3 regions of the Exiguobacterium sp. SH3S3 genome follow, and region 1 is predicted to be linked to each of the others. Evidence: predicted binding sites of a transcription regulator. Region 1 holds the regulator's gene; each other region holds the start of a gene.
The links. Region 1 encodes Rex, which represses fermentation and respiration genes when NADH is low (regulators of the CRP and FNR family bind a similar motif). Its sites were predicted from a motif close to TTGTGAAATATTTCACAA; they were not measured.

Region 1 (5,245 bases):
GAAAGACATGGGCAGAATAGAGAAAACAGATGATTGAACTGCCGATATTTGTCTTTTCCCAAAATATAAAGCTTATATAGTAGGGGGACACAACGTTAAGTAAAGGTTTTATAATGAAAGCATGTATGAGTAGTTTGGCTTTATTTACAATACTGGGGACAGCACATCCAGCTTACGCATCTACAGGGGGGAGCGAATCGAAATTGCGTCCAGACGCAGAAGTAGATTCGATTGAAGAGGATCGTTTAGTAAACGATACGGATCAGCTTAATGAAATTGAAGTATTTTTCACTAATCCATCAGTTACGATGACGAAAGAAAGTGATGAGTTTAGTATTATACATGAAGACTCAAATTTAGAATTCGATAAAACAGAAGAAGGGAAAGTGATTTTCAGAAACAAAGAAGAACAGTATTCTATTGAAAATGTGGCTTTAGTAGGAGGTGTCCAAATCCTCTACAACATTGAATCAACTGAGTCGCCAAAAGAATATGTCTTAGATTTAGACATTACTGAAGGTAGTCGAATTATTCACGAAGATGGAGAGTACAAAATTGTGAATGAAAAAGGTGAGGTAGAGGTCTTCATTGGCTCCCCTTGGGCGAAAGACAGTAATGGAAACGAAGTCGAAACATATTATGAGATTAAAGACCAACAGTTGATCCAACATATTGATTATGAAGGAACGGATTATCCTTTAGTCGCTGATCCATTGTTCTGCTCGGATACAATCGATAATACAGCGTCGAAGTATACGGACTCTAATACTTTTTCTGTATATCCACGGACATGTGCACGAACGTATATTACAGCTAGCTATACTTTGGGTGGCGCATTATTAGGCGTTTTTGGGTCAACTGCCATCGGAAAACAGATGTGGTCTGAAGTTGTAGCAGACGCTTCGTATCAAGCGACAAGTACGGCAAACCGCCCGAAGCTCAAAGATCAATTTATCTGTCATGCAGTTAACCCGACTACGATTTGGAAATCATCTTGGAATCTAGATACGAATCGACCGGATGTTTCATTGTTGGATACGTATAAAGCACTTTGTAATCCAGACTATTAAAGGCGAGGTAAACTATGAACATTCAATACTTTGAACCAGATTCGTTATTTTTCATTGTAATCGCGTTGCTAATCCTCTATCCAATCCTTCTTTTAGTAGGGGTGACTACGAGTAAAACAAATCTTATTGGAAAGATTATTTACGGTATTTCAGCATTCTTTTATGCTTACGTGATTTGGTATAGCTACAGCCTAGGCATTTACTTAGACGAGATGTCTGATCCGGCACAAGATGAAGTCATCTTTGGTAGTATAGGATATTTCCATTTAATTTTGTTGGCATTCCCCTACATCTTTTTAACGATGGGTTTTACGTTCAAACAGCATACTCGATCATAATAAAAGAGCGCCTTCCGCTATACGCGGATTGGCGCTCTTTCGTCAGTTTTTCGGTTGTCGATAATTATTTCGATACCACATATTCACCCGGCTCACGACGTAGACGATAAACGCGAGCACCCACATGAACAGCGTCTCTCGATAAAAGTGGCCCCAGACCGAGCCAGGCGCATAAAAGCTATGCACCGTGACATCGATCGGCCAAATGACAAGCCGGATGAACAGCGTGCTCATAAGGAGACCGCTGAACAGGCTGATGATGATACCGGACCATGTTTGGATGATAAACCCGACGACAATCGGCAGGAAGTAAAATAAAATGATTGGGACGTTCGTCGCCTCGCCACGGATGAGTTCCGAGATATACTCGGTCCCGCTCGGCACGATGTAGACGAATCCGGTCAGGAACGCATGCATCCAATCGATCCGCATGGCACGGGAACGCATCATGAATGGAGTTCCTCCCATTCTGCGAACAGTTCCGTGATCGACTCTTTCGTCGCGTCGGACTCGGTCGACAGTTCTTGGGCGCGAGCGAAGTCGTTGAAGACGTCCGGTTCGCACAACAGCTGCTCGATTTCTTCTAGCCTCGCTTCGTGGCGCTCGATCGTCAGCTCGATCTCTTCGACCCGCTGCTTCAACCGGCGCTCTTCGCGCTGCTGTTCTTTGTCGGCGCGCTGCTTCTTGACGACGACTTGTTTCGTCTCCTCGCGGGCGAGCCGGGCGAGGTCCTCGAGCTCTTCTTTCTTCTCGACGTAGTACGAGTAGTCGCCGAGGTACTCATCGATGCCGTTCGGCGTGATCTCTAAGACACGCGTCGCGAGCCGGTCGATGAAGTAACGGTCGTGGGAGACGAACAAGATCGTCCCGGGATAGTCGACGAGCGCGTTCTCGAGGATCATCTTCGAGTCGAGGTCCAAGTGGTTCGTCGGCTCATCCAAGACGAGCAAGTTCGGTTGCTCGAGCTTGAGCTTGGCGAGCGTCAGCCGGGCCCGTTCGCCGCCGGATAGTTCTTGGACGCGTTTCATGACGTCGTCCCCGCTGAACAAGAACTGGCCGAGCAGACTGCGGACTTCTTGCTCGCGCATGAGCGGCCAGTCGTTCCAAATCTCATCGATGACGCGGTTCGTGTCCGACAAGTTCTGTTGTTCCTGGTCGTAGTAGCCGATCTCGACGCCGGTACCGTAGCGGATGTCACCGGTGAGCGGTGGTTGTTGTTTCGTCAACACTTTGAGGAGCGTCGATTTGCCGACTCCGTTCGGGCCGACGAGGGCGACCGACTCGCCGCGCTGCAGTTGGAAACGCAAGTGTTGTGCGATCGGTTCCTCGTAGCCGATGGCGAGGTCGCTGCCGCTCAGCACATCGTTCCCGCTTTGACGTTTGATCGAGAACGACAACACCGCGCTCCGTTCGTCACCGTCCGGCACGTCCATACGGTCGATCTTCTCGAGCCGCTTGCGGACGCTTTGGGCGCGTTTCGTCGTCGTCGCCCGGGCGATGTTCCGTTGGATGAAGTCTTGCATCTTGGCGATCTCTTCTTGTTGCGAATCGAACTGCTTCTTCTCTTGCTCGTAAAGCGCGGCCTTCTGCTCGAGGAACTTTGTATAGTTCCCGACGAAGCGGCGGCTGCGGTTGCGTGACAGCTCGTAGACGACCGAGACGACGCGGTCGAGGAAGTAACGGTCGTGGGAGACGATGAGGACGGCACCTTTATAGCCGCTCAAATATTTCTCGAGCCAGCTGAGCGTCTCGATGTCTAAATGGTTCGTCGGCTCATCCAAGATGAGCAGGTCCGGGCTTTGCAGGAGCATCTTCGCTAAGGCAAGACGTGTCCGCTGTCCGCCTGAGAGCGTGTCGATCCGACGTTCGAAGTCGTCCGGGTAAAACCGCATCCCGTGCAAGATCGAGCGGATCGTCGCTTCATACTGATAGCCGCCGCGGTCTTTGAACGTGTGCTGCTCCTCGTCATACGCCGCGAGCAGACGCTCGTAGGCGGCCGGGTCGTTCAAGATCCGCTCCGAGCCCATGTCTTGCTCCATCTGGCGGAGCGTCTTCTCTTGTTCGATCAAATCGGTGAAGACGGTGAGCATCTCGTTCCACATCGTCTCGTTCGATTCTAACCCCGAGTCTTGGGCGAGATAGCCGATCGTCACGTCTTTTGGCTTCATGATGTCGCCCGAGTCATAGTTGTACTCGCCGGCGATGACTTTTAACAGTGTCGACTTGCCGGCGCCGTTGCGGCCGACGAGGGCGACGCGTTCGCCTTCTTGGATTTCTAGTTTGACATTCTCTAAAATCGGCTCGACGCCGAACGATTTGGATAAGTTGTTGACTTGCAGTAGGATCAAGTGAAAAAACCCCTTTCTCTCTGTTTAGTATACTTTATTTCTTCCCCTTTTCAGGTATATTCATTGAGTGCTTATGTGAATTCGTTTACAATCAAGGTGTATGAAATCAGATTCGTTTGAAACGCGTCGTAAAAAGGAGGCTCTTTCCGTTGAGTCAAAACGAACCAAAGATTCCGCAAGCGACAGCCAAACGGTTGCCACTATACTATCGGTTTATCCAAAGCCTACATTCGTCAGGGAAACAGCGTGTGTCTTCTGCTGAACTGAGCGAGGCGGTTAAGGTCGATTCGGCAACGATTCGCCGTGACTTCTCATACTTCGGTGCGCTCGGTAAAAAGGGATATGGCTATAACGTACAGTATCTGTTAGACTTTTTCCGTAAGACGCTGAATCAAGACGAGATCACGAACGTCGCCTTGGTCGGGGTCGGTCATCTCGGGACAGCGTTCGTCAACTATAACTTCCTTAAAAACAATAACACACATATCGTCGTCGGGTTCGACGCAGACGAGACAAAAGTCGGCACGACGATGTCAGGTGTCCCGATTCATCACGTCGATGAGATGGAACAAATCATGAAGCAAAACAAAATCGATGTCGCCATCCTCACGGTCCCGTCCGCTTACGCGCAGCCGGTTGCCGATGACTTGGTCCGCTATGGCGTTCGAGGGATCTTGAACTTCACGCCGGCGCGATTGACTGTACCGGACACGGTCCGCGTCCATCATATCGACTTGTCGATCGAACTCCAGTCGCTCATTTACTTTATGCAACACTATCCATCCGCTGAGGGGGTCCATCAATAATGGAATTTCTACAATCATCACTCGTCGTCGGTATCCCAGGTGGCGTCAGTATTTTCGTCATCGCCATCATCGCGCTCATCCTCTTCGGGCCGAAGAAATTGCCAGAGTTCGGCCGGGCAGCGGGGCAGACGCTCCGTGAGTTCAAAAATGCCACGAACGGTATGATGAAAGAGCACGACGAGACCGACAAGAAAGAAATTGAGAAGAAAGAGCAGTAAGCCATGAGCCATCAACCTGATCAAGAACGGGCACTGTCCGATCACTTGACAGAGCTGCGGAGACGACTGATGCTGTCGGCATTTGTCGTCTTTGCCTTCTTTCTGATCGCTTTGCCGAGTGTCAAATACGTGCTCGCCTATCTGCAGGCGGACCTCGTCGAACGAGGGCTCGAGCTGAACGCCTTTGGGGTCGCGGACCCGCTCATGATTTACTTGAACTTGGCGCTCGTCATCGGGCTCGTCGCGTCTGGTCCATTTCTACTGTATCAACTGTGGGCGTTCGTCGCACCTGGTCTGCATCCGAATGAACGAAAATGGACGCTCGCCTATATCCCGGTCATCTTTATCTTGTTCCTCATCGGTCTCGCATTCGCCTACTATTGGTTGTTCCCGCTCGTCCTCGATATCTCGACGGACCTCGGGCAAGACCTCGGTCTGACGCAAATCATCGGGGCGACGAACTAT
Region 2 (5,245 bases), on a different contig from region 1:
ACAAGACCGGACAGCACGTTCAACACGGTCGTCTTGCCTGATCCGCTCGCGCCGACCAGGGCGACGTGTGACCGTGCCGGGATTACCCCGCTCAGCGGGTGGAGCGTGAAGCGACCCCCTTCATATTGGAACGAGACCGCATCGAGAACAAGTTCGGGCGTCCGGTTTGTTAGCGGTCTGTCTCCCCACTCGATGCGGTCGTCCGGGGCGTCGAGCGCCTCGAAGATACGATCGGCCGCACCCATGCTACCACGCCCGGTATGGAAGGCGCTGCCGAGGTCTTTGATCGCTAAATAGTATTCCGGGGCCAAGACGAGAATCAAGAAGCCGGCGAAAAACGTCAAGTTTTGCCAAACGACCATCTGGAGCGCCACTTCTAAGGCGACGACGCCGGTGCTGAGCATCGAGATGAACTCGAGCATGAGCCCTGACAAGAAAGCGGTCTTTAAGACGACCATCGTCGCGTCCCGGAAGTCGAGACTGCTCTTCTCGATCGCTTGCGCTTCTTGCTCGGCACGTCCGTATAGCTTGAGTGTCGTCAATCCTTGAAGGACGTCTAAAAATTTCCCTGAGAACTGGTTCATTTTCTCCATCTGCTCTTCAGACTTCTTCTGGGTCGCGATACCGATGATGATGAAAAAAATTGGAATGAACGGCGCGGTCACCATCATGATGACACCCGAGATCCAGTGCTGACTGAAGACGACGACGAGAATGAGCAGCGGGATGATCGACGTCTGGATGACTTGGGGCCAGTACTGGCTAAAGTAAGCATCGACCTCATCGACCGCATCCATATAGACACTGACTTTCTTCCCGGACTGTCCGGATAGAGACGTCTCGATCGGATTCGATGTGTAGCGGTCGAGCAGTTGACGTCGAAGCGTCCGCTTCGCCCGCTCCGACAAGTTGGCACCGATGCGTCCCGAGACATACCCGAACAAGGCACGTGCGAGCAGCGCGAGCACGAGCCAACCTAGAGACGGGATGACACTTTGGAACGATTCGTTTTTTAAAAATACTCGGTCGACGACGTCGACGATCAAATAAGCCTGAGCCAAGATGGACAACCCGATCATCACCGCGGCGATGACGAGCCCGACGATATGTCCTTTCTCGGCCAAAGCGAGAGCTTGCAGTCGTTTCACTGCGTTCATCCTTTCTAAACGTGCATGACAATTTTTCTTTGTGATGATTCTCACTAATTATAACTGATGTAAGGGTCCATAGCGAACGCTTCGCTTGTCGAGACGTGCAAAAAAACGCCACGAATGGAGCGTGGCGTCAGTGTGTCGCTTGTTCAAAATACTCAGGATGCAACGTCACGAGTTGACGGGCGTCGAACTGGAGAATGTCTTCTTTGCGCAGTCGCGATAAGATGTGGGACACGGTCTCGCGCGATGTCCCCGACAGTCTCGAGATTTCAACTGTCGTGAACGGACAACGTACGCGCACACCGTCGGCTTCTTTTTCTCCGAGGTCTTCAATCAAGTAATGGATCGTATTGATCACCCGGTCGCTCGCACTCGGCGTGATGATTTCCTGAACACGGCGTTCATGAAGGTCAAGGATTCGATTCATCTGACCGACGATGTGCAAGAGCATCGTCGCATTTCTTGAGACGAGCGCTTCAAAGCGATCCGTCGGCATATAAATGACTTCAATATCGGTCAGCGCTTCCGCCGAATGTTGGTAATACGTTTCCGTCAACAGTCCCCGGTACGGAAACAGCTGCTTCGGCTTCAAGTAGTCGGTGTATTGATGGGTCGCCGTTTCATTGCACCGCTCGAGCCTCACATACCCACTGATTAAAAAGTAGACGCGCTCACGTGGGTCGCCTTCCATGAATAAAAGCTGCCCTTTGCGGTACGTTCGACAGTATACGTGCGGTAGCAAGCTCTCTAGCTCGCGGCTCGTGCATTTATTGAAGATATCGAGTTGTCTTAAATCGTCGACTGTCCATTGCTGTCTCATGTTCAATCCCTCGCTTCCCGAACTGGTGATCTTTCTTTTAGTATACGAGACCCAACTTGTGAAAACGCTTTCAAATTCCGACAGTTTTCTGACAAGACAAAAGAGGGGTTGCCCCCTCTCCTCAGTCGAGCATCAATTCCATGATCGCATCTTGCAAATCGCGTTCGAGTTCAAGCGCATGCAGATCGAACAGCCATGCTTCGAGTCTCGTCTTCGACGCCGCCATCCGGTAGAGGCGGTCTTTCAAATCGTAAGATATCTCGGCGCGGTCAATGAAGCGATACAAGCGCTCCAGTCGATGACCGTTGTTCGTCACCTCGACAGGGAGCGACACCGTCACTTCCTCATCAATTTTACCGAGTTCGTGTCGTAACGTCTGCGTCTCCGGTTTATACTCGCCCGAACCGGTCACCCCGCGTACGAGTAATGTGACGGTCCGGTCTGACGGTAAGACGGACGTGTCGCCCGTGATATGAACGTGCAGGCTGCGCTCGTCCCAGTCGAGGGTGAACGTCGTCTCGGCGTAAGCCCCGGTCTCATAAGCCCGGTCGGTCCCGTTATCCTCATACAGCGTGAACGTGTTCGATGCCCCTGGGAAGACGACGACCTCGAGATCGGTCGGGTTGTCGGTGTCGTTGCGTCCAGAGCGATGAGCGGCCAGCGGGACGATCGCTCCAGCTTTCGCGAACACGGCCTGCTCGTCAAGCCCACGGAACACTCGGATCGACTTATCACCTTCGTAGCGATGACCCGTAAAGAAGTCGAACCAATCGCCTGTCGGCAACCAGACGTTCGTCGCCGCGACGTGAAGCCGCTTGTTCATCGGCTCGACGATCGGTGATACGACGAGTTCACTGCCGAAGTAGTATTCATTCGGCACGCCATACGCCGCTTCTTCGTCGGGATGATCGTAATACATCGGGAGGATGAGCGGGAGCGCATCCTGATGATTACGCCGGTTCATCGTGTACAAATACGGGATGAGTTGGTGGCGGAGTCGTAAAAACGACTTCATCGACCGTTCGGACTCGAGACCGAAGCGCCACGGCTCTTTGCCGTTAAAGATACTGAACGTCGAATGCAAGCGCATGATCGGGCTGAACACCCCGAACGCGACCCAGCGTGCGGCGAGCTCATCGTCTTTCGACCCTCGGTAATGCCCGCCGATGTCGTGGCTCCACCAGCCGTAACCGATATTCGATGCCGTCGCCGTGAAGTAAGGCTGAAACGCAAGCGACGCCCAAGAGATGAGCGTATCTCCCGAGAAACCGACGGGGTAACGATGGCTGCCCGGTCCGGCATAACGCGAGAAGATCAGCGGACGATTTCCGTCTCGGGAAATATCGGCCGCATGATAATGGTTTAACATCCACATCGGGTCGAGCCCTTCCATTTTCGAGGTCGACCCTTGCTGCCAGTCGATCCACCAAAAATCGACGCCGTCTACCTCGTGCGGATGATGCATCTGTTCAAAATACGCTTGAATGAAGCGTTTATCAGAGAAATCGAACGGGATGCGATCCCCGTTCGATGAGTCGAGCCCCATCGCTTCGGCCATCGCCACGTATTGGTCTTCGAACGCCCGGACCCCGTCGGCTGGGTGCAAGTTCAGCGTGGCGAGCAGGTTCTCTTCTTTCAACCACGTCAAGAAGCCTTTTGGGTCCGGGAACAGATTCTTATTCCATGAGTAGCCGGTCCAACCGCTCCCGTACTCTTCAGGGACGTCGGTGACGTGCCAGTCCATATCGATGACGCTGACCGAGAACGGGATATCTTCTTCTTTGAAGCGGCGCATGAGCCCTTTGTACTCGGTCTCGTCATAGCGCCAGTAGCGGCTCCACCAGTTACCGAGTGCTTTTCGTGGCAACAACGGCGTCGGACCTGTCAGCTTATAAAAATCGTGAAGCGCTTGCTTGTATTCGTGTCCGTAGCCGAAGTAGTACAAATCATGGATACCTGTTCGTCTCGGCTCAACGAAGCGGTCGTCTGTCATGAGAAATGAGTCCGAGTCGTCGATGACGGCATAGCCTTGCTTGGAGACGATCCCCTCCCCGAGCTCGGTCGCTCCATCGACATGGTCGAGCGTTCGGGCCGTCCCTTTCAGCGTCCGTTCCGGGCCGTTGAACGTGTAGCGGCTATAGTACGTACTAAAGTTCCCTTTCACGTCGACGTAGAGCGTGTTCGGCGCGAACGGTCCTTTCGTATAATACAGATGAACGTGATCGGTGATGATTTGCAGTTCACTCTCGTCCTCGATGATCCGGAAGTCAGGGACGTCAAAGTCCCGGTTCCACACGACTTGGGTCGGTCGGTCTTCGAACACACCGTCCTCGGCGTACTCCATCCGGATCAACTGGCTCGTCAATACCGTGAAGCGATAGCAGCTCCCTTGGACGACGGCACGTTCATCTGCAAGTGGCTTCATTTGCTGTGTGTATACGTTCTCCTGTTCAAATAGACGCATAAGTTCGAGCGTTGCCGCTCTTCGTCACATCCTTCCCCCATATTAGTGCAATCGTTTACAGGTGATGATAGCAATGTCGGGTTTGACATACAACAACCCTTCCCCTTGTTCGCGGTTCAAAAACGGCCGGTCCGCGTTATGCACAAAAAAACCGTAGACGAGATGTCTACGGCGTTGATCATTGTTGGAGCGTCGCGGCGAGCCGGACTCTCGTCCCGACGTCTCCTCGGACAGCAGCGTGCGCCTGCTCGAGCGACGTGATGACGGATACGCGTCCCATTCCCGACTCGGCAAACTGCAAGGCGGCCCGAACTTTCGGTAACATGCTGCCCGGTGCGAACTGACCTTCGGCGATATACGTCTCGAGTTGCTCGTTCGTCGTTTCGGTTAGCGCGGCTTCCTCAGTCGTCCCGAAATTGACGTAGACGTACTCGACGGCCGTCAAGATGAGTAACATGTCCGCTTCGACGAGTTCCGCGAGCTTCGCGGCGGCAAAGTCTTTATCGATGACCGCCTCGACCCCGACGTATCCGTCTGGCGTGTCGATGACGGGAATCCCGCCGCCGCCGGACGCGACGACGATGTGGCCGTTGTCGACGAGGTCACGGATGACCGTATGCTCACAAATCGCTGTCGGGTACGGACTTGGTACGACGCGGCGATAACCGCGGCCCGCATCTTCTTTGAATACGTGACCTGTCGACCGTTCGAGCGCCGACGCTTCCGCTTCTGAATAGAAGGGACCGATCGGCTTCGTCGGGTGACTGAAGGCACTGTCGTTCGGATCGACGACACACCGCGTCACGA
Region 3 (5,245 bases), on a different contig from region 1:
AGTATGACGCGGCCGGGAAAGACGTCATCGTCATCGGTGGCGGTGACACCGGGGCCGATTGTGTCGCGACGGCGATCCGGCAAGGTGCGAAATCGGTCACACAGTTCGGCAAACACCCGGAAAAAGGCATGTTCCGGGCGCCAGAACGTCCGTGGCCACTTCAACCAGACACGCTTTCGGTCGATTATGCTTACGCCGAGGCGATCGAACGTTATGAGCATGACCCGAGAACGTATTTGATCCGCTCGAACCGAGTTATTAGCCAAGACGGTCGCGTCGCCGGCATCGAGACGGAACGGATGGAAAAGATCGTCAAACCGGACGGACACGCGACGTTCTTCGTCGTCGAAGATTCAGTTAAGACGTATCCGGCCGACCTCGTCCTCGTCGCCATCGGTTTTGAACGTCCTGAATCCGAATTGCGCAAACTTGGCGTCGAAGCGAAGCAAGACTACGTTTCGAACGTAGACGGCGTCTTCGTCGCCGGGGACGCGAGACGCGGACAAAGCTTGATCGTCTGGGCGATCCGCGAAGGGCGAGAAGTCGCCGAAACGGTCGACGCTTACTTGGAGGCTTGTCAATCTCGTCTAAAAACTTCATCATAAAAAGGAGCGACGATTTCGTCGCTCCTTTTTAGATTGATCAATAGGAGGAGTCAGAGATGCTAATGGAAGTCCTCATGTATACGGGTTTTTGGTTTTTACTCGTGCTCGTCTTACTGGGCACGATTTACGCGCGGCGTAACCGGAAGTGATTACAGCACCATTGCGGCAATCAAACCGAAGACGATGAGCGGGATGTTGTAGTGGAGGAACGTCGGCCAGACCGTCTCACGCAAGTGGTCGTGTTGCCCGTCCGCGTTCAAACCGCTCGTCGGTCCGAGCGTCGAATCACTCGCCGGGCTACCGGCGTCACCGAGTGCTCCGGCCGTTCCGATGATGGCGATCGTCGCCTCGACCGAGAAACCGTACTGGATACATAACGGCACGAAGATGGCGGCGATGATCGGTATGGTCGAAAAGCTCGAGCCGATACCGAGTGTGATGACGAGACCGACGAGGAGCATGACGAGGGCGGCGAGGAACTGCGAGTCACCCATCAAGTTGCTTGCTCCGCTCACGAGCGGTTCAATCGCACCCGTTTCACGGATGACGGCGGCGAATCCGCTCGCGGCGATCATGACAAAACCGATGAAGGCCATCATGCGCATACCGCTCGTAAAGATATCGTCCGCTTCTGACCAAGGGATGAGACGGAAGAGCGTCAACAGGATCAAACCGGTCACGGCCGAAGCGATCATCGATTCGGTCTGCAATTGAACGACCAAGACGACCAAGACGACGATCGCCGTCAACCAAATCTTCATGTTGCTCAACGTGCGGACCTCATAGTCGCTCGGACCGAGTTGGATCGTTTCATACGACCGCGGTTTCCGGTAGTGGAAGAAAGCGGTGATGAGTCCGACGAGCATCCCGAGTGCCGGGATGGCCATGATGCTGACGATATTGACGTCACCGACGGCCATCCCGTTCGTCTCGACGTTCGGGAGCAAAATCTCGTTCAAGTAGATGCCGCCGAAGCCGACCGGTAGCAACATGTACGGTGTGACAAGCCCGAACGTGAGGATCGTCGCGACGAGCCGGCGATCGAGTTTCAACTCATTGAACAAGACGAGTAACGGCGGTACGACGATCGGGATGAAGGCGATGTGGATCGGTAAGACGTTCTGTGAGCTGATAGCGAGTAAGAGCAGCAGCGACAGCAGTAACGCTTTGACGCGACCGACACTCTTGCCGGTCACATCACGGCCAGACATGCTGATCAACCGTTCAGCCAGGACGTCAGGCAGGCCGGTCTTTGACAAGCCGACAGCGAACGCACCGAGCAGGGCGTAGCTGAGGGCGATCGTGGCACCGCCACCAAGCCCGTCGCTGAAAGCGGTCAACGTGTCGTTGAAACCGAGTCCTCCGACAAGTCCACCGACGATGGCGGCGAGGATGAGCGATAAGACGATATGGACACGACTGATCGCGAGAGCAAATAAGACAATGACAGCTAATAATACAGCATTCATGAGTTCCAACACCTTTCGAATCATAAGTTCTTTCTCTTGTTATCACTTTAATACGATAAAGACTTTTGAAATTTAACATACGTTTTATGACTTGTCAAATCATGAAAACAAAAAAAGCGACAACTTCGAAAAGTTATCGCTTCTTCATCATAGTTCGACGTTATGGTACACCTGACGAACGTCTTCTAAGTCTTCGAGCACGTCGAGTAGTTTCTCGAATTGCTCTTTCGACGCTTCGTCGAGTTCGACTTCGTTTTGCGGTAGCATCGTCAGCTCGGCGACTTCGAACGTCTCCACACCCGCCGCTTTGAACGCGGTCTGGACGGCATGGAATTCTTCCGGCTCGGCATAGACGATGACCGTCTCATCTTCTTCGATGACGTCACGGACATCGAGATCGTGCTCCATCATGAGTTCGAGCACGTCGTCTGCTGTCATCCCGCCGACACCGATGACGGCCGTCGCATCGAACATATACGCGACCGACCCGCTGACGCCCATGTTACCACCGTTCTTGCCGAACGCGGCCCGAACTTCAGAGGCGGTCCGGTTGACGTTGTTCGTGAGCGTGTCGACGATGAGCATCGACCCGCTCGGCCCAAAGCCCTCATAGCGGAGTTCGTCGAAGTTCTCTTCGTCGCCGCCTTTCGCTTTGTCGATGGCCCGGTCGATGATCGCTTTCGGGACGTTATACGTCTTCGCGCGCTCGACGACGAACTTGAGCGATTGGTTCAATTCTGGATCAGGTTCACCTTGGCGGGCGACGATGTAGATCTCGCGGCCGAACTTCGCGTAGATACGACTCGTATTGGCGTCTTTAGACGCCTTTTTCTCTTTAATATTGTTCCATTTACGACCCATTACGTGTCATCTCACTTTCCATTGTTCGATAGATTCACTGTCGATTATATAAGAAGAAGCGAGCGTTGACGAGAGAAAATCATCCCTCGCTCTTGTCCATCTTCTCAACGATCTCGGTCAGCGTCTTTAAACTGTCGATCAAGCGGTCGGTCTCATCCTCATCGAGGAACGCTAACCGATCCTCGAACAGGCGCCGAAACGAGTCGCGCCGCTCGAGGAGCACGCGCTCTCCTTGGTCGGTCAATTGGTTCCAGATGACGCGGCGGTCGCGCTCGTCAGGGACACGTGTAATATACCCTTCGTCGACGAGCTTCGTGATGAGCGGCGTCACGTTCGGCGGGGCAATTGATAACGTCTCACTAATTTGTCCGTTCGTGACCGCGCCTTCATCCTCGATCAACATCAATAGATGAAAGTGAGAGAAATTTAAGTTCGGGATTTGCGGGAGGTCGGAGCGGCGGAGCAGTTTTCTTCTGATTAACGGGATCAGTTTCACAAACTGATCGGCTGCATCTTGTCTTGGCATAGTCATAGTCACTTCCTAGTCAGGTTCTTTCTTCATTATACACGACCACAGGCGGGGTGGACGAGCAATCATCGGACTGTGAGCATTTACACACCGATTCCGCCAAACTAACGACACAAATAATGTAAGCGTTTACATATAGGTCTGTCCTTGTTTTCATGAAAACGCATACGATTTTACTGAGCTGATCTATAAAAATCAAGACCTATCCTCAAACAGCAAAAAAATATTGTGAAAGAGTTCACATTGTTGTCACGCACAAATTGAATGAAACGGTGTATTCTATGAATGTGAAGGAAAGCACAAACTCTTATCAGGCAAACCGATTATCCCGTGCTCTCCATCAAGTCAGAAGATCAGCTCTCATTCATGAGGAGGAAACCAACATGGCAGTTAAAGAGAAAGCAGTAGTGGAAACATCAGCAGAACAGATGGTCGACACGCTCGTCAAGCAAGCGCACACGGCACTCGACACGTTGATGACGTTTGACCAAGAGAAAATCGACACGATCGTCCAAGCGATGGCGTTAGCCGGACTCGAGCAACACGTCGTACTCGCTAAACATGCATATGAAGAAACAGGTCGCGGTGTGTTTGAAGACAAGATGATCAAAAACATCTTTGCGACAGAATATATTTTCAACTCACTTCGCGGTGAGAAAACAGTCGGCGTCATCGAAGACGATGAGCAAAACGGCATCACATACATCGCCGAGCCGGTCGGTGTCGTCGCCGGGGTCACACCGGTCACGAACCCGACATCAACGACGATGTTCAAAGCGATCATCGCCATCAAAACACGTAACCCGATCATTTTCGGCTTCCACCCGTCAGCACAACAATGTTCAAGTGCAGCGGCCCGCGTCCTTCGTGACGCAGCGATCGCAGCAGGTGCACCGGAACATTTGATCCAATGGGTCGAAAAACCGTCACTCGACGCGACGAAAGCACTCATGAACCACCCGGGCGTGGCCATGGTACTCGCAACAGGCGGCGCGGCAATGGTGAAGTCGGCTTACTCGACAGGTAAACCAGCGCTCGGCGTCGGACCTGGTAACGTCCCGGCTTATATCGACAAGACAGCGAAAGTGAAACGCGCCATCTCGGACGTCATCTTATCGAAAACGTTCGATAACGGCATGATCTGTGCGTCAGAACAAGCGATCATCGTCGACCAAGAAGTATATGAAGACGTGAAACGTGAAATGACAGCGCTCGGCTGCTACTTCTGCTCACCAGAAGAAAAAGCCAAACTCGAAACACTCGTCATCAAGACAGACACATGTGCGGTCAACCCTGAGATCGTCGGGAAACCGGCAGCATGGATCGCCGAGAAAGCTGGACTCAGCGTCCCGGCCGACACGAAAATCTTGATCGCTGAACTCGAGACAGTCGGCGCGACAGAACTGCTCTCACACGAGAAGCTTAGCCCGGTGCTCGGCGCTTATAAAGTTCAATCACGAGAAGAAGGCTTCGCCATCGCTGAGAAAATGCTTGAAATCGGTGGTCTCGGCCATACAGCTGCAATCCACTCGACAGACGACGACGCGATCCTCGCGTTCGGACTTCGCATGAAAGCTTGCCGCATCATCGTCAACTCGCCAACGGCACACGGCGGTATCGGTGACCTTTACAACGAAATGACACCATCACTCACACTCGGTTGTGGGTCGTACGGTAAAAACTCCGTCTCTGAGAACGTGACGGCGAAACATCTACTCAACGTGAAAAAGGTGGCGAGACGTCGCGTGAATATGCAATGGTTTAAAGTCCCTGAAAAAATT

Region 2: the regulator Rex is predicted to act here: its motif matches at 1,187-1,204, upstream of cydD (thiol reductant ABC exporter subunit CydD).
Region 3: the regulator Rex is predicted to act here: its motif matches at 3,691-3,708, upstream of adhE (bifunctional acetaldehyde-CoA/alcohol dehydrogenase).

Annotation. Positions count from the first base shown of each region.
Region 1 is NZ_SJUU01000012.1:7,499-12,743, forward strand. It holds gene EVJ28_RS11460 (DUF2599 domain-containing protein) at 126-1,070, shown strand; gene EVJ28_RS11465 (hypothetical protein) at 1,451-1,858, opposite strand; gene EVJ28_RS11470 (ABC-F family ATP-binding cassette domain-containing protein) at 1,855-3,756, opposite strand; gene EVJ28_RS11475 (redox-sensing transcriptional repressor Rex) at 3,906-4,562, shown strand; gene EVJ28_RS11480 (twin-arginine translocase TatA/TatE family subunit) at 4,562-4,780, shown strand; gene tatC (twin-arginine translocase subunit TatC) at 4,784-5,245, shown strand, end outside.
Region 2 is NZ_SJUU01000011.1:9,016-14,260, forward strand. It holds gene cydD (thiol reductant ABC exporter subunit CydD) at 1-1,157, opposite strand, end outside; gene EVJ28_RS10755 (Crp/Fnr family transcriptional regulator) at 1,285-1,974, opposite strand; gene EVJ28_RS10760 (glycoside hydrolase family 31 protein) at 2,096-4,438, opposite strand; gene arcC (carbamate kinase) at 4,617-5,245, opposite strand, start outside.
Region 3 is NZ_SJUU01000006.1:62,990-68,234, forward strand. It holds gene EVJ28_RS07310 (glutamate synthase subunit beta) at 1-605, shown strand, start outside; gene EVJ28_RS07315 (Na+/H+ antiporter family protein) at 755-2,074, opposite strand; gene EVJ28_RS07320 (YebC/PmpR family DNA-binding transcriptional regulator) at 2,222-2,935, opposite strand; gene EVJ28_RS07325 (MarR family winged helix-turn-helix transcriptional regulator) at 3,015-3,461, opposite strand; gene adhE (bifunctional acetaldehyde-CoA/alcohol dehydrogenase) at 3,848-5,245, shown strand, end outside.